2 regions of the Streptomyces sp. TLI_55 genome follow, and region 1 is predicted to be linked to the other one. Evidence: riboswitches for the same ligand, from Rfam matches in the RefSeq annotation. Region 1 holds a riboswitch; the other holds the start of a gene.

Region 1 (8,648 bases):
TGACGGTCCGCGGCGAGGTCCTGCACGGCCGCTACCGCGTGCTGACCCTGGAGTCGTCCTCCATCCCCAACGCCCTGGCCGCCCTGCTCCTCCACGTCCGCGACACGACGAAGTGCACCCCGCACATCTACTTCGAGTGGACCGAGGGCAGCCCCTTCGCCAACTTCCTCCGCTTCTTCCTCTTCGGCCAGGGCGAGGTGGCCCCGGTGACCCGAGAGGTCCTACGAGAGGCAGAACCAGACCGAGCCCGCCGCCCTAGGGTCCACACAGGCTGACCTCTGCACCCGCCGACGGCGCCAAGCCCCCACAGGGGCCACCCGCGCCCGACAACGAAACCCGCACAGGCGGTGCGGTTGGGAACCCCAAACCCAGCCGAAGGCCGGGTGCCCCACCACGACCCCGCACCCGCCGCCCCCTATCGTGACCGCATGCAGTCCTACACGATCGGCCAGGCCGCCCGCCTGCTCGGCGTAAGCCCCGACACCGCCCGCCGCTGGGCGGACGCCGGCCGCGTCACGACCCACCGCGACGACAGCGGCCGCCGCCTCATCGAGGGCCGCGACCTCGCCGCGTTCTCCGTAGAGCTGGCCAAGGGCACCGCACCCGACGACGAGCCGTCGTACACCTCGGTCCGCAACGCCTTCCCCGGCATCGTCACCGCCATCAAACTCGGCGACGTGGCAGCCCAGGTGGAGATCCAGGCCGGCCCGCACCGCCTCGTCTCCCTCCTCACCCGCGAGGCCGTCGAGGAACTCGGCCTGGAGGTAGGCATGGAGGCCACGGCCCGCGTGAAGTCGACGAACGTCCACATCGACCGGGCGTAGAAAAGCCACGACCCTACACATACCCGGCGCAACCCACCCAGAGCCCTACGGTTGATGCCCATGACCCTGAGCATCCGCAACCAACTCCCCGGCACCGTCACCGCCATCACCTCCGGCGAGGTCATGGCCACCGTGGGAATCCGCCTCACCGGCGGTCAGAACCTCACCGCGGCCATCACCAAGGAAGCAGTAACCGCCCTCGGCCTCGCCCCGGACTCCCCCGTCCGCGCCCTGGTGAAGTCGACGGAGGTGGCCCTCGCCACCAGCCCGGTGGAGGCCCTCTCCGGCCTCTCCATCCGCAACCAGCTCCCCGGCACGGTCACCACCATCGCCACCGGCGCCGCGATGGCCTCCGTGAAGATCGCGTTCGACGACATCGAACTCACCGCGGCCATCACCAAGGAGGCCGCCACGGACCTCGGCCTCGCGCCCGGCACCCCGGTCGTGGCCCTGATCAAGTCGACCGAGGTCTCCCTTTCCACAGCGTGACGCCACCGACGTAACCCCGAAAAACGAGAGGACCCCGCCGAAGCGGGGCCCTCTCACAAGGCACAGTCGGCCTCAGTCCTCGTAAGCGTCCAGCGGCGGGCAAGAGCACACCAGGTTCCGGTCCCCGAACGCCTGGTCGATCCGCCGCACCGGCGGCCAGTACTTGTCGGCGACCACGACCCCGCTCGGGAACACGGCCTCCTCACGGCTGTACGCGTGCTCCCACTCGCCACCGAGCGCCGCGGCGGTGTGCGGAGCGTTCCGCAGCGGGTTGTCCTCCGCGGGCCACTCCCCGGACCCGACCTTCTCGATCTCCGCGCGAATGGCGATCATCGCGTCGCAGAACCGATCCAGCTCGACGAGGTCCTCGGACTCGGTCGGCTCGATCATCAGCGTGCCGGCCACCGGGAACGACATGGTCGGCGCGTGGAACCCGTAGTCGATGAGCCGCTTGGCGACATCGTCCACGCTGACACCCGTCGCCTTGGTCAGCGGCCGCAGATCGATGATGCACTCGTGCGCGACCAGCCCACCGGGCCCGGTGTAGAGCACGGGGTAGTGCGGCTCAAGCCGCTTGGCGATGTAGTTGGCGCTCAGCACGGCCACCTGCGTGGCCCGCTTCAGCCCTTCCCCGCCCATGAGCCGCACATAGGCCCAGGAGATCGGCAGAATCCCCGCCGAGCCCCACGGGGCGGCGGAAATCGGCCCGACACCCGTCTCGGGCCCGGCCGCGGGCTGCAGCGGGTGGTTCGGCAGATACGGCGCGAGGTGCGCCCGCACACCGACCGGCCCGACGCCCGGACCGCCACCACCGTGCGGGATGCAGAAGGTCTTGTGCAGGTTCAGGTGCGAGACGTCGCCGCCGAAGTGCCCCGGCTTGGCAAGCCCGACCAGCGCGTTGAGGTTGGCGCCGTCGACGTACACCTGCCCGCCGGCCTCGTGCACCTGAGCACAGATGTCGGCGACATGCTCCTCGAACACCCCGTGCGTCGAGGGGTACGTGATCATCAGCACCGCGAGCTCGTCCCGGTGCTGCTCGATCTTCGCCCGCAGATCCTCGACGTCGATCTCACCGTCCTCGGCGGTCTTGACGACGACGACCTTCATCCCGGCCATGACAGCGCTGGCGGCGTTGGTCCCGTGCGCGGAGGACGGAATCAGACAGACCGTCCGCTGCTCATCGCCATTGGCCCGGTGATACCCGCGTACGGCGAGCAGCCCGGCCAACTCACCCTGCGACCCGGCGTTGGGCTGCAGCGACACCTTGTCGTACCCGGTGACCTCGGCGAGCCGCTCCTCCAGCTCCCGGATGAGCGTCAGATAGCCCTGCGCCTGCTCGGCGGGCGCGAAGGGGTGCAGCTGCCCGAACTCCAGCCAGGTGACCGGCTCCATCTCGGTGGTGGCGTTGAGCTTCATGGTGCACGAGCCCAACGGGATCATGCCGCGGTCGAGCGCGTAGTCCCGGTCGGCGAGCCGGCGCAGATAGCGCAGCATGGCGGTCTCGGACCGGTACTGGTGGAAGACGGGGTGGGTCAGGAACTCGTCGTCGCGCACCAGCGCCGCCGGCAGCGCGTCCTCGGCCGCCGCGTCCAGCGCCTCGACGTCCCCCTCGACCCCGAACGCGGCCCATACGGCGCCGAGTTGGGCCCGGTTGGTGGTCTCGTCGCAGGCGATGGAGAGGTGGTCGGCGTCGACGAGCCGCAGGTTGACCCCGTTCGCCTCGGCGGCGGCGACGACCTCACCGGCCTTGCCGGGCACCCGCACGGTCAGGGTGTCGAAGTAGGCACCGTGCACGACCTCGACCCCGCCGGCGGCAAGCCCCGCGGCGAGGACACGGGCGTACCGATGGGTCCGCCGGGCGATGCCCTTCAGTCCCTCCGGGCCGTGGTAGACGGCGTACATCCCCGCCATCACGGCGAGCAGCACCTGAGCGGTACAGATGTTGCTGGTGGCCTTCTCCCGCCGGATGTGCTGCTCACGGGTCTGCAGGGCGAGCCGGTAGGCCTTGTTCCCGTCCGCGTCCACGGACACGCCCACGAGCCGCCCGGGCAGGCTGCGCGCGAACTTCTCGTGCACCGCCATGTAACCGGCGTGCGGGCCGCCGAAGCCCATCGGCACACCGAACCGCTGCGTGGTCCCGACGGCGATGTCGGCCCCGAGTTCCCCGGGCGACTTCAGCAGCGTCAGCGCGAGCAGATCGGCGGCGACGGTCACGAGGGCACCGAGCTCGTGCGCCTGGTCGACGACCGCCTTGATGTCGCGTACGGCACCGGAGGCGCCCGGGTACTGGATCAGCACGCCGTTGATCTCACGCGCGGCGATGTCGGCGGGGATCCCGTCGCTGAGGTCGGCGACGACGACCTCGACGCCGGTCGGCTCGGCCCGCGTCTGGATGACGGCGACGGTCTGCGGCAGCGCGTCCGCGTCGACGAGGAACAGACCCTTCTTGTTCTTGCCCATGCGCCGGGACAGCGCCAGCGCCTCGGCGGCGGCCGTGCCCTCGTCGAGCAGCGAGGCACCGGAGGTCGGCAGCCCGGTGAGCTCGGCAACCATGGTCTGGAAGTTGAGGAGGGCCTCGAGCCGCCCCTGGGAGATCTCGGGCTGGTAGGGCGTGTACGCCGTGTACCAGGCGGGGTTCTCCATGACGTTGCGCAGGATGACGGGCGGGGTGAAGGTCCCGTAGTAGCCGAGCCCGATCATGGACCCGAGCACCTGGTTCTGATCAGCGAGCGACCGGAGCTCGGCAAGCACCTCGGCCTCGGTCCGCGCGCCCGGCAGATCAAGGGCGTCGGCGTTCTTGATCACATCCGGCACCGCGGCGGCGGTGAGCTCGTCCAGCGAGCCGTAGCCGACCTGCGCGAGCATCTTGGCCCGGGCCTCGTGGTCGGGGCCGATGTGACGCTGCTCGAAGGGGATCCCCTGCTCGAGTTCGGTGAGCGGAGTGCGGTGGGCGGTCATTGCGGAGGCCTCCTGGTCTGACGCGACCTTCGAGGGACACCACGGCTGCGGGTCCCGGCGGCCTCCCCCTCTGTCATCTCAACCTGAGAGCTTCACCGGGACACCCGAGGGTGCCCGGCTTTCACCGTCGGTGAGAGCGGAAGCCGTCGACACCCGCTCTGCTTTCCAGAGTGACCTCGTCCGTGCGGTACGTGGGCCTGAGAGATTCCGGGGAGGATTTGCTCCTTCGGCGCCCCCGGATGTTCTCCGGAGGACTCTCCCGCACAGGGTCAACAGCCGCTTGCCAGCCTACCAGCGCACAAAAAGTCGATCCCTTGAGGAGTCCTCGAGTGGCCACTGGCCCTAATGTGCTCTTTTGTAGTGCTTACGGATGAGTTGCGAGTGGCGACCTAGTGGAGGGCCCGTGCAGACCGACATCGATCCGCGCAACCTGATCGGCCGCAAGGCGTTCGACCGCAACGGCACCAAGATCGGCACGATCGACGAGGTCTACCTCGACGACGCGACCGGAGTGCCTGAGTGGGCGGCCATACGCACCGGCCTGTTCTCCCGGGACGCCTTCGTCCCCCTGGAGCCCAGCGAACTGATCGAGGGCAGTCTTCAGGTCCCCTTCGACCGCTCCCTGATCAAGGACGCCCCCGACTTCGGCGTCGGCCGCCACCTCTCCCCCGACCAGGAACTCCAGCTGTACCACCACTACGGCCTGGACGTGTCCGCACCACCCCCACTCCCGGACAGGGACTTCGGCAAACTGGCAGGCACGGAAGAGGCAGACGCCTGACACGGACGGCGAGACCCGGTCACGTCTGACGCAGGCGGCGAGAGCCGACAACCGTCCCGCAGCCGACGGCGATACCGCCCCACAGGGGCCACCCGCACCCGACAACGAAACTGTCACGGGTGGTGCGGGTGGGAAACCAAATCCGGGCGAAGGCCGGCTGCCCCACCCTCCACCGGCACCAACGGCAAGGGCTCAGCCACAGCCAACGCCGCATCATCCACCCGAAACGTCCGCACCCGCCCCGGCCCGGAATCCGGCGTCTCGAACCGCACAGTCACCCGCCCCAGCCCACTCCCCTGCACCCACCCATGCCCGAACTCGGCATGCACCACGTCATGCCCCGCAGCAAACCGCCGCTCGGCAGGCACCTCCACCCGCTCGGCATCCACCTCCCCGGCGTCCTCCTCGGCAACCTCCCCGAGATCCCCCGCGGCCTGCGCGAACAGATCCTCCTGCGTGTAATCGGCCAGCCCGGAGACCCCCACCCCCAGCAACCGCACACCCCCCGTCGTGTCCACGGACTCCAGCAACCGAGCCGCGGCCTCCCGCACGACGGCCACGTCATCGGTGGGCCCCCGCAAGGTCTCGGACCGGGTCAGCGTGGAGAAGTCGTACCGCCGCACCTTCAGCACGATCGTCCGTCCCGACAGCCCGGCCCCCCGCAGCCGCCGCACGCACCGATCGGCCAGCCGCTGCACCTCCATCGCCACCCGCATCCGGTCGTGGATGTCCACGTCGTAGGTGTCCTCGACCGACACCGACTTGGTCTCCCGCTCCGCCACCACGGGCCGCTCGTCATGCGCCAACGCCATGGCGTACAGCCCATGCCCGTGCGCCTTCCCGAGCAGCCGTACGAGCTCGTCCTCGCCCGCCTCGACGATCTCGTCGACCGTGTGGATGCCGGCCCGCCGCAGATGGTCGCCCGTCGCCGGCCCCACCCCCGGCAGAATCCGCACGGACATCGGCCCGAGCATCTCCCGCTCGCTCCCCGGGTCGATCACCACCAGACCGTCGGGCTTGGCCTGCTCGGACGCGATCTTCGCGAGCATCTTGGACGCCGCGAGCCCCACCGACCCCGTGAGCCCGGTGACCGCGCGTATGTCGGCGCGCAGCTTCTCCCCCGCGAGCCGCGCCGAGGCCTCGTCCCAGGCCGCTCCCCCGGCTTCCAGGTCCACGAACGCCTCGTCGAGGCTCAACGGCTCCACCAACGGCGACAGCGCCCGCAGCAGCCCCATCACCTGCTCGCTGATCGCCCGGTAGAACCCGAAGCGCGGCACGAGATACGCGGCGTTGGGCGCGAGCCGCCGCGCCTGGGCCATCGGCATCGCGGAATGCACCCCGAAAACCCGGGCCTCGTACGACGCGGTCGCCACCACACCACGCGGCCCCAGCCCGCCCACGACGACGGCTTTCCCGCGCAGACTCGGCTTGGACGCCTGCTCCGCGGAGGCGAAGAAGGCATCCATGTCGAGATGCAGGATCGTGGGCGCGGTTCTCACATGTCCGATGCTGCCCTACGCCACTGACAATGCCCTCGGTAATCCCTCGGGCAAAGCCTCAAACGGCCCGATTGCCCCGCCGCCGCGCCAGCTCGTCGGCGGGGTTGTGCCCCACCAGCGTCTCCCCGGTGTCGATCCGCTCCCCGTGCAGCTGGGACAGCGCGCTCTCGACGTCCCGCCACACCACGCCGACGGCGATCCCGAAGATGCCCTGTCCGCCCTGGAGCAGCGCGTGGACCTCGTCGGGCGAGGTGCACTCGTAGACCGTGGCGCCGTCGCTCATCAGCGTCATGCGCTCCAGGTCCCGGAAACCGCTCTCCCGCAGGTGCTGCACGGCGGTGCGGATGTTCTGGAGGGACACCCCGGTGTCGAGGAACCGCTTGACGACCTTCAGGACGACGACGTCCCGGAAGCTGTACAGGCGCTGCGTCCCCGACCCGTAGGCGGGCCGCACGCTCGGTTCGACGAGCCCGGTGCGCGCCCAGTAGTCGAGTTGCCGATAGGTGATGCCGGCGGCCGCACAGGCCGTCGGACCGCGGTAGCCGATCTGTTCGGACGCCATGGACGTCGCCCCTCCGCCACTGCTCGGCACGGCCGCCGGTCGCTGCGGAGCGTGATCGGCCGCGTTGCTCTGCTGGGGGTCCCCCCAACTCGAACGCAGTTGAGAGCTTGGGGGAGGGTACGGACCGCTTGCCCCGAGACTCCGTCCGGGGGCACCCCCAGCCGTACCGTCGCCGCTGCTTCTCACGCCGACCTCCGTCCTTGACCTGCCTTCTCGACGGTAGGCAGTCACCCGGGGTGCGTCAACGATCGCCACACTCGGCACGCCGAGTGATAATCACCCTAGGAGTGGTTTCCCGTACCCCACCGCGGGGAAAGGCTAGCCGAATGCGCTCGGGGCGGGCCGTAGGACGCTCTCACACGCCGGTGGCAAATGCCAGCATTTCCGTGGTGACCGGACACAGCCGACCCGTCACGGACGGCGAGTCCGCCGGGCCGGCCCCGTCTCACTGGCTGCTGGTGCCGAAGTCCTCTGGCGAGATCTGGTCGAGGAACTCGCGGAACTTCTCCACCTCGTCCTCCTGCTCGTCCGGGATCGCGATCCCGGCGTCGTCGAGCACACCGTCGCTGCCGTAGATCGGCGTTCCGGTGCGCAGGGCCAGCGCTATGGCATCGGACGGCCGGGCGCTCACCTCCACGCCGCTCGCGAAGACCAGTTCCGCATAGAAGACGCCCTCACGCAGGTCCGTGATGCGCACTTCGGTGAGCTCCTGGCCGACGGCCTCCAGCACGTCCTTGAACAGGTCGTGGGTCAGCGGTCGTGCGGGGGCCATGCCCTGCTGGGCGAAGGCGATCGCCGTCGCCTCCCCCGGCCCGATCCAGATGGGGAGGTAGCGGTCGCCTCCCACTTCACGCAGGAGCACGATCGGTTGGTTGGAGGGCATTTCGACCCGGACACCTACGACATCGAGCTCGTTCACACAGCAACCCTAGGCCGTGCCCGGGACGTTTGGGTAGTCGGGCCGGAAACGGGGGCCCGATCCGGCGTCCGCGCCCTTCAGGGCAGGCGTACGCCCAGGGCGGTCTGCACCAGGGCGGCGTGCAGTTTCACCGTGAGCCCCGCCAGTTCCTTCGTACGGGCCTCTGCGTGCGCCCGGGTCTGCGGATTGCGGTGCCGCTTCAGCGGCGCCACCACCTGGTCCACCAGGCCCGCCTCACGGTCGGCGGCGGCCTTCATCGCGCGCAGATGCCGCGGCTCGATCCCGAAGCGCCCCAGTTCGAGGACGAGCGCCGCCACGGTGACCGCCTCGGCGTCGTACGCCCCGTCCGGCAGCGGGGCGATGAGTCCGTACGACTCCCACTCCTCGAGCTCCTGCTCGCCGATCTCGGCGGCGGCCAGCAGCTCGGACCGGCCGATCCGCGCGGCCGTGGGAGCCTCCCAGGGCTCCTGAAGCGTTTCTCCGTCCCGCTGGCGCCCCACCACGGGCAGCGCCACGGCTTCCCCGCGCTCCATGGCGTCCAGATGCTCCCGGATCACCTTGAGCGGCAGATAGTGGTCCCGCTGCATCCTCAGCACATGCCCGAGACGCTCGACGT
Region 2 (8,648 bases), 5.0 Mb from region 1:
CCTTGCCCGGGCTGTACGACTGGAACTTGTACGGGCCGGAGGAGAACGGCTTCAGGCCGTACTTGGACTTGGTGTCCTTGTCCTGGCGGACCGGGGAGGCCGAGACCAGGGCGAGGATCTCCTCGAAGTCGGCGTTGGGCTCCGGCAGGTGGAAGACGATCGTCTTGTCGTCCGGAGTGTCGATCGCCTTCAGACCGAGCTTGTCGGCCGAGGAGTCCTTGTAGGGGCCCTTGTACTCGCCCTTGGGGTCGAGGACGTCCTTCAGGTAGACCGGGCCGCCGGACAGCACGTCCTGCGCCCAGACGCGCTCGATGCCGTACTTGACGTCCTTGGACGTGATCGGCTTGCCGTCCTCCCACGTGATGCCGTCACGCAGGGTGTACGTGTAGGTCTTGCCGTCGTCGGTGACCTTGGCGAGACCGGTGGCGAGGTCCGGGGTGAGCTCGGTGCCCTTCTTGCCCGGGGCCGCGGCACCGGTGACGAGCTGGCGGCTGTAGTAGCGCGCAAAGTTCCACATGAAGCCGTAGTAGCCGCGCGTGGTGTCCCACGAGTCGGCGTCCTGGGCACCGGCGAACTTCAGCTCGCCGCCCTTCTTGGCGAGCGAGGCCTGGGCGACCTTGTTGTTCGCGGCGTTGAAGCCGGCCGCGCCGGTCGCCGAGCCCTTGTCACCGCCGTCGTCGTTGCCGCCGCCGCACGCCGCCGTGGTCAGCAGCGCGGCGACCGCGGCGACAGCGGCAAATGCCTGCTTCCGCCGCCCTGAGGTGCGTTGGGTAGTCACGATCTCGGATCCTCCGGATTTGATGAGAGACCCCGTGTCGGTGCCACGGGACGCTTTTGGTACGGCAGTTCAGCGGGAGCCCTTCGGGTCCAGCGCGTCCCGCACGCCGTCGCCGAAGAGGTTGAAGGCCAGAACGGTGATGAAGATCGCCATACCCGGGACCACCATGTAGGTGGGGTCCGACTTGTAGTAGTCGATCGCGTTCGAGAGCATCTGCCCCCAGGAGGCCGTGGGGGGCTTGACGCCCACGCCCAGGAAGCTGAGCGCCGCCTCGGTGAGGATGTTGGTGGGGATCATCATCGTCGTGTAGACGATGATCGGCGCGACCAGGTTGGGCAGCAGTTCCTTGAACAGGATGTAGAGCCGCCCGGCGCCGAGGGAGCGGGCCGCCTCGACGTATTCGCGCTCGCGCAGCGAGAGCGTCTGGCCGCGCACCACGCGTCCGATGTAGGGCCAGCCGAAGAAGCCGATGACGAGGATCATCACGAACAGGCGCACGCCCGTACCGGACAGTCCCAGCATGTTGTTCGGCATGACGGAGACCAGCGCGATGATGAACAGCAGCTGCGGGAAGGCCAGCAGACCGTCCATGACCCGGCTGATGGCGGAGTCGACCCAGCCGCCGAAGAAGCCGGCGAGGACGCCCAGGACGGTGCCGATGATCACGGCCACGATCGCGGACAGGAAGCCGACGAGCAGCGAGATCCGGGCGCCGTAGACGATGCGCGCGAAGATGTCGCGGCCGTTGACGGGCTCGACGCCCAGCCAGTGGTCGCCGCTGATGCCGCCGAAGGACCCCTTGGGGGTGCCGAACAGCGGGTCGATCAGGTCCTTGTCGTTGTACGCGTTCGGGTCCTGCCCGTACAGGCTGGTGATCACGGGCGCGAGCAGCGCGACCACGATGAGGATGAGGACCACGACGCCGCCCGCGAGGGCGAGTTTGTCCCGCTTCAAACGCTCCCAGGCGATCCGGCCCAGGGAACGTCCCTGTACGGCCTTGGCGCCGGCGTTGACCGCCGCTTCTTCGGCCGCGCTCGGGGCCGCTTCCGCGGTCGGCTCGTGCAATGGTGCCGTCATCTGGCAGGGACCCCTCTCAACCGGCGGTAGCCGGCCCGCACTTGCCGCTGTAGCGGCGTGATCAGTCCGTCGTACACAGGGGCGAAACCACCCCTGGTGCGGGAGTCTTCAACGCTTTGGCGATCTGTTGCCAGACTTGACGAGGAAAGGATGCATAAACGTGATGCGGGCTGCAGGGTTCCGTTATCCGGACAGCGGGTAACACCCGCCGGACGCAGGCCAGTTGGGGCAATCCGGACCTCATGGGGCCTTCCGCCCCGATCTACGCGCGCAGACACACGCTCGTAACACGGGAGTTCGTGACCGGTACTCCTCAGTAGCCGGCGGGCGCCGGAGGGTAGCCGTACCCGGCCGCGGGAGCCTGCGCCGGGGCCGCGTGCGCCTCTCGGTCGTAGAAGGGGCGGGCGCCGGCCCGCATCCACATCGCGACCGGGTCGTACTCGTCGGACATGGCGACCGTCGACACCGGCAGCCCGTCCGGGACCGCGCCGATGGACTGCTGCATCATCGCGCGCACCGAGTCCACCGCGGGCGGGCTGGTGTCGTAGACGTCGAGACCGATGGCGAGGTACGGCGCCCCGAGCGCGGGCTGCACCCAGGCGCGGCGCAGCGAGCGGACGGCCGGGGTGCGGTGGGCGTTCTGCGCGATCAGGGCGTAGAACTGCGGGATCTCGATACCGGGTTCCGACAGCCGCAGCGGACCGGCGGGCTGGCGCTCCAGGCCCGTCGCGATGCGGCGCAGGTCGAGCCAGGGGATGCCGACGCCGCCGCCGGGGGCGTGCGGGTTCAGCCAGAGACCGTAGTGGTCGGGGTAGAGGGTGCGCGCGACGTCGACGCCGTCGACGACCTCGTACGAGCGGTTCCAGCCGCTCGCCGAGAGTTCCTGGGCGGAGGTGACGCAGGGCGCGTAGCCGTAGCCGTCGACCTCCATGTTCCCGTACTGGGCGTCCGGGGAGCCCGCCTGGCCGTGCCACAGGAGCATCCAGACCTGGCCGGAGGAGGGGGTGGCGAGGGCGCGGAGGAGTGCCTCGTAGGCGTCGTAGCGCCCCGGCGTCACCTGGCGCAGCATGTGCTCGACCGTGCCGGTCGCTGTGCCGCTGGCACTCACCTTCTACCGCCCCTTCGGGAAAGTTTCGTGGTCGGAAACAGCTTAAGCGCCCAATAGCTCGGGGCTTGATGTGGTTCGCGAGTGCGGGTGGGTTGTGGCTGGTCGCGCCCACGCGGCGGAGCCGCGAATTTGATACAGCCCCGCGCCCCTGAGGTCCGCTGACCCTGGAGGCGTTTACAAGGGGCCCTGGTAGAAGGGCCTTACCTGTTCCCGCATCCAGTGGCCCACCGGGTCGTCCGCCACGTCCAGCAGGACCAGGTTCACCGGCCACTGCACCGGGGTCTGGCCCAGGGCCCGGCCCAGGGCGTCCATCGGGAGGGTACGCAAGTCGCCCTCCCATTGGGAGAGTTCCACGCCCACGAACAGCACGGGGTCGGCCGTCTCGATCGCGGCCAGGCAGCGGCGGGCCGTCCGGACGACTCCCGTCGCGGCGAACTCGGCCGAGGCGGCGGCGAGGAAGTCGACCGGGTCGTCCTGCCAGTCGGGCTCGTAGAGCTTGACCCGGCCACCGCTGTTGGGGCCGTCCAGCGGAGTCCGCCCGGCCCGGCACAGGTCCGCCACGGCGGGCGGCGGGAGCGGGACGCCGACCACGCCGTCCGGGTTCACGGCGATGCCGACCTGCGGCGGGAGGCCGCGCGCGAACTCCACCGCCGGGGCGATCGTGTACGCCATGTGCGCCCCGGCGACCTGGCGGAACTGTTCCTCGGAGCTGAAGACCGGGACGTAGGCCTGGCCCTCGATCTCGAAGGTGGGGAGGTCGAGCGGGCCGGTGTGGGCGCCGCCGCCGTTCGGCAGCGGGACCCAGACGAAGCTGCGGCCGAGGACCTCGATGATCCGGCCGTCGGCGCCGGGCACGCCGAGGGCGGCCGAGAGCACCTCCTCCAGCTCGTTGCCGGGCCATCCGCCGCCGTGCGGATGAGGGTGCGCCTGTGCCGGGAAGTCCTGTGCCGGGAAGTCCATCTGTCCGTCCGCTTGCCGAGTACCGCTGATGTGGCTGAAAGGCTAACGGGTGCGGGCCCCTGAGCACCCCGGTCGTCAGCCCGTGAACCCGATCCTGCGCAGGGCGTCCGCCGCCGCCCGGTCCAGGAGCACCGCCGAGCCCACGCCCTGCGGCAGTTCGCCCCGCTCCACGGAACGGATCAGGCGGGCGGCCGCGGTGCGGTGGCGGAGGAAGGCGTAGCGCGAGACGCCCCGGCCGCGCTCGCGCTGGCCCTCGAGCGCGGTGTCCGCGGTGACGTCGAGCAGCAGCAGATGCAGGGTGCCGCCGCGGCGGTGGGCCGCGCGGGCCAGCCAGCCGCGCACCCAGGACTGGGTGCCGCAGTCGTGCACCACGACCCCCTCGCCGGAGCGCAGGGCGCGGTACAGGCCGAGGTAGTGGGCGGCGCGGACGAGGGGGCGGTAGACCGCGTACGGCAGGAAGCGGGGCGCGCGGGCGTCCCAGCGGTCGCGGGTGTCCTGGGAGTCGATCCGGATGCCCTTGACGGCGCGTCGCATCAGGGTGGACTTGCCGCTGCCGGGCAGACCGGTGATCACGACCAGGTCGTCGGGGGCGAAGAGCAGGGCGTGCGGGCTGTGGCCGGCACGGTCGCGCAGGTCGCGGACGACCGGCTGCGGTGCGCAGGTTTCCTGGGCCGGAGCTGTCGGCTGCGCGGGCAGCGCGACGGCCGAGGTGGTGGCGTACGCAGTGGGCCTGTTCACCGTGATCGTCCTCCTCCGGGGTCGAGGGGTTCCCCTCCCCACCGAGCGTAAAGAGAAGGTAATGAGGTGTCTCTCTCGTTTTGGTGCTCGTCCTGCCACAAGCCGGTTACAGAGGGGGCGGCGACGGGAGCGGCCGATGCGGCCCTGCCGCCCGTGCCCGATGCGTGCAATGATGTCCGCGCCAACTGCATACCGGCCGTTCGAATCCGCGCGGGAGAGTCCCCACCACTGGCTGGGGCGCCGAAGGAGCAAGTCCCTCCCTTGAATCTCTCAGGCCCCGTTACCGCGCGGGCGAGGCACATCTGAAAAGCGGGTCACCGTTTCCGGTGGCTCCACCCAAGGTGCAAGTCATGTCCCCCGCGGTCATGGCGAACCTCTCAGGTTCCGATGACAGATGGGGAGGAACGACCTCGCCCGTCATGCCTTGGGAGAAGACCGTCCGATGAGCAACGCACCCCGCCTGACCGCGCTCGACGCCCTGCACCGTTCGCTCGGCGCGACGATGACCGACTTCGCCGGCTGGGACATGCCCCTGCGCTACGGCTCCGAGCGCGACGAGCACAACGCCGTGCGCACGAAGGCCGGGCTCTTCGACCTCTCCCACATGGGCGAGATCACGGTGACCGGGCCGCAGGCCGCCGCCCTGCTGAACTTCGCCCTCGTGGGCAACATCGCCTCCGTCGGCGTCGGCCGCGCCCGCTACACCATGATCTGCCGCGAGGACGGCGGCATCCTCGACGACCTGATCGTCTACCGGCTCGAAGAGACCGAGTACATGGTCGTCGCCAACGCCTCCAACGCCCAGGTGGTGCTGGACGCCCTCGTCGAGCGCTCGGCCGGCTTCGACGCCGAGGTCCGCGACGACCGGGACGCCTACGCGCTGCTCGCCGTCCAGGGCCCCGAGTCCCCCGGCATCCTCGCCTCCCTCACCGACGCCGACCTCGACGGCCTGAAGTACTACGCCGGGCTGCCCGGCACCGTCGCGGGCGTCCCGGCGCTGATCGCCCGCACCGGCTACACCGGCGAGGACGGCTTCGAGCTGTTCGTGAAGCCCGAGCACGCCGTCGAGCTGTGGCAGGCCCTGACCAAGGCGGGCGAGGGCGTCGGCCTGGTCCCGTGCGGGCTGTCCTGCCGGGACACGCTCCGCCTGGAGGCGGGCATGCCGCTGTACGGGCACGAGCTGAACACCTCGCTCACCCCCTTCGACGCCGGGCTCGGCCGGGTGGTGAAGTTCGAGAAGGAGGGCGACTTCGTGGGCCGCGAGGCGCTCACCGAGGCCGCCGCCCGCGCCGAGACCGCGCCGCCGCGCGTCCTCGTCGGCCTCATCGCCGAGGGCCGCCGCGTCCCGCGCGCCGGGTACGCCGTCGTCGCCGACGGCCAGGTGATCGGCGAGGTCACCTCCGGCGCCCCCTCGCCCACGCTGGGCAAGCCGATCGCGATGGCGTACGTCGACGCCGCGCACGCCGCGCCGGGCACGCCCGGTGTCGGTGTGGACATCCGGGGCAGCCACGAGCCGTACGAGGTCGTGGCGCTGCCCTTCTACAAGCGTCAGAAGTAGCCGCCGTAGGTGATGCTGAGCACACGGACGCTGCTCACGCACGCCTTCCGCAGTCCCCCATTCATCAGCACTCCCCCGCGTACAGGAGAATTCAGGCCATGAGCAACCCCCAGCAGCTGCGCTACAGCAAGGAGCACGAGTGGCTGTCGGGCGCCGAGGACGGCGTCTCGACGGTCGGCATCACGGAGCACGCGGCCAACGCGCTCGGCGATGTCGTCTTCGTGCAGCTCCCGGAGGTCGGGGACACGGTGACCGCGGGCGAGACCTGCGGCGAGCTGGAGTCGACCAAGTCGGTCTCCGACCTGTACTCGCCCGTCTCCGGTGAGGTCACCGAGGTCAACGAGGACGTCGTCAACGACCCGTCGCTGGTGAACTCCGCGCCCTTCGAGGGCGGCTGGCTGTTCAAGGTACGCGTCGCGGAGGAGCCGGCCGACCTGCTCTCCGCCGACGAGTACACCGCCTTTTCCGCCGGCTGAGGAGTCTGCACCTGATGTCCGCACTGAACACGCCCCTGCACGAGCTCGACCCGGAGATCGCCGCGGCGGTCGACGCCGAGCTGAACCGGCAGCAGTCCACCCTCGAGATGATCGCGTCGGAGAACTTCGCCCCGCTCGCGGTCATGGAGGCGCAGGGCTCGGTCCTGACCAACAAGTACGCCGAGGGCTACCCGGGCCGGCGTTACTACGGCGGCTGTGAGCACGTCGATGTCGCCGAGCAGATCGCCATCGACCGGATCAAGGAACTGTTCGGCGCCGAGTACGCCAATGTCCAGCCCCACTCCGGTGCCTCGGCCAACCAGGCCGCCCTGTTCGCGCTGGCCTCGCCCGGCGACACGATCCTGGGCCTGGACCTGGCGCACGGCGGCCACCTCACCCACGGCATGCGGCTGAACTTCTCCGGCAAGCAGTTCAACGTGGTCGCCTATCACGTGGACGACGCCGGTCTGGTCGACATGGCCGAGGTGGAGCGCCTGGCCAAGGAGCACCGCCCGAAGGTGATCATCGCCGGGTGGTCGGCGTACCCGCGGCAGCTGGACTTCGCGGAGTTCCGCCGGATCGCCGACGAGGTCGAGGCGTTCCTGTGGGTCGACATGGCGCACTTCGCCGGTCTGGTCGCGGCCGGGCTGCACCCCAACCCGGTCGCGTACGCGGACGTGGTCACCTCCACGACCCACAAGACGCTGGGCGGGCCGCGCGGCGGGATCATCCTGGCGAAGAAGGACTTCGCGAAGAAGCTGAACTCGTCCGTGTTCCCGGGCTTCCAGGGCGGCCCCCTGGAGCATGTGATCGCGGCGAAGGCGGTGTCCTTCAAGGTCGCCGCGAGCGAGGAGTTCAAGGAGCGCCAGCGGCGTACGGTGGAGGGTGCGCGCATCCTCGCCGAGCGTCTGACCGCCGCGGACGCCCGCGAGGCCGGGGTCAACGTGCTCTCCGGTGGCACGGACGTGCATCTGATCCTGGTGGACCTGCGTGAGTCGGAGCTGGACGGGCAGCAGGCCGAGGACCGTCTCCACGAGGTCGGCATCACGGTCAACCGCAACGCCGTCCCCAACGACCCGCGCCCGCCCATGGTGACGTCGGGCCTGCGCATCGGCACCCCGGCGCTGGCCACCCGCGGCTTCACGGCCGAGGACTTCGCCGAGGTCGCGGACGTCATCGCGGCGGCCCTGAAGCCGTCGTACGACGCCGAGGCACTGAAGGCCCGGGTCAAGGCCCTGGCCGACAAGCACCCGCTGTACCCCGGCCTGAGCAAGTAGTAGTTCCCTGGTGGGGGCACCCGACGATGTGTGCCCCCACCCTTTTTGAAGGAGTTCCCGTGGCCATCTCGGTCTTCGACCTGTTCTCGATCGGCATCGGCCCGTCGAGCTCCCACACGGTCGGCCCGATGCGCGCGGCCCGCATGTTCGCCCGCCGTCTGCGCAACGAGGACGTGCTGTCCTCGGTGGCGGCCGTCCGCTCGGAGCTGTACGGCTCGCTGGGCGCGACCGGCCACGGCCACGGCACCCCCAAGGCGGTGCTGCTCGGTCTGGAGGGGGCGTCCCCTCGTACCGTCGACGTGGAGACGGCCGACGAGCGGATCGAGGCGATCAAGAGAAACGGTTCGCTGAATCTGCTGGGCGAGCACGAGATCGCCTTCTCCTTCGACGACGACCTGGTCCTGCACCGCCGCAAGGCGCTGCCGTACCACGCGAACGGCATGACGCTGTGGGCGTACGACGCGTCCGGGGCCGAGCTGCTGTCGAAGACGTACTACTCGGTCGGCGGCGGATTCGTCGTGGACGAGGACGCGGTCGGCGCGGACCGCATCAAGCTGGACGACACGGTCCTGAAGTACCCCTTCCGCACCGGCGACGAGCTGCTGCGTCTGACCAAGGAGACCGGCCTGTCGATCTCCGCGCTGATGCTGGAGAACGAGCGGGCCTGGCGCACCGA

Evidence for each region. Region 1 has a riboswitch for glycine ahead of gcvP (aminomethyl-transferring glycine dehydrogenase). Riboswitches for the same ligand answer to the same signal wherever they lie in the genome.
Region 2: linked by a shared signal. The riboswitch ahead of gcvT (glycine cleavage system aminomethyltransferase GcvT) and the one ahead of gcvP (aminomethyl-transferring glycine dehydrogenase) in region 1 are both predicted to bind glycine.

Annotation. Positions count from the first base shown of each region.
Region 1 is NZ_OAOJ01000001.1:1,467,038-1,475,685, forward strand. Features, by position in the region: gene CRP56_RS06855 (APC family permease) at 1-275, shown strand, start outside; gene CRP56_RS06860 (TOBE domain-containing protein) at 429-824, shown strand; gene CRP56_RS06865 (TOBE domain-containing protein) at 885-1,313, shown strand; gene gcvP (aminomethyl-transferring glycine dehydrogenase) at 1,386-4,271, opposite strand; glycine riboswitch at 4,447-4,543, opposite strand; gene CRP56_RS06875 (PRC-barrel domain-containing protein) at 4,675-5,052, shown strand; gene CRP56_RS06880 (DNA polymerase IV) at 5,166-6,551, opposite strand; gene CRP56_RS06885 (MerR family transcriptional regulator) at 6,610-7,299, opposite strand; gene CRP56_RS06890 (bifunctional nuclease family protein) at 7,559-8,032, opposite strand; gene ftsR (transcriptional regulator FtsR) at 8,110-8,648, opposite strand, start outside.
Region 2 is NZ_OAOJ01000001.1:6,473,396-6,482,043, reverse strand. Features, by position in the region: gene CRP56_RS30005 (ABC transporter substrate-binding protein) at 1-778, opposite strand, end outside; gene CRP56_RS30000 (ABC transporter permease) at 848-1,855, opposite strand; gene CRP56_RS29995 (enhanced serine sensitivity protein SseB C-terminal domain-containing protein) at 2,169-2,963, opposite strand; gene CRP56_RS29990 (enhanced serine sensitivity protein SseB) at 3,138-3,923, opposite strand; gene CRP56_RS29985 (AAA family ATPase) at 3,999-4,661, opposite strand; glycine riboswitch at 4,863-4,957, shown strand; glycine riboswitch at 4,958-5,065, shown strand; gene gcvT (glycine cleavage system aminomethyltransferase GcvT) at 5,104-6,219, shown strand; gene gcvH (glycine cleavage system protein GcvH) at 6,318-6,695, shown strand; gene glyA (serine hydroxymethyltransferase) at 6,710-7,972, shown strand; gene CRP56_RS29965 (L-serine ammonia-lyase) at 8,032-8,648, shown strand, end outside.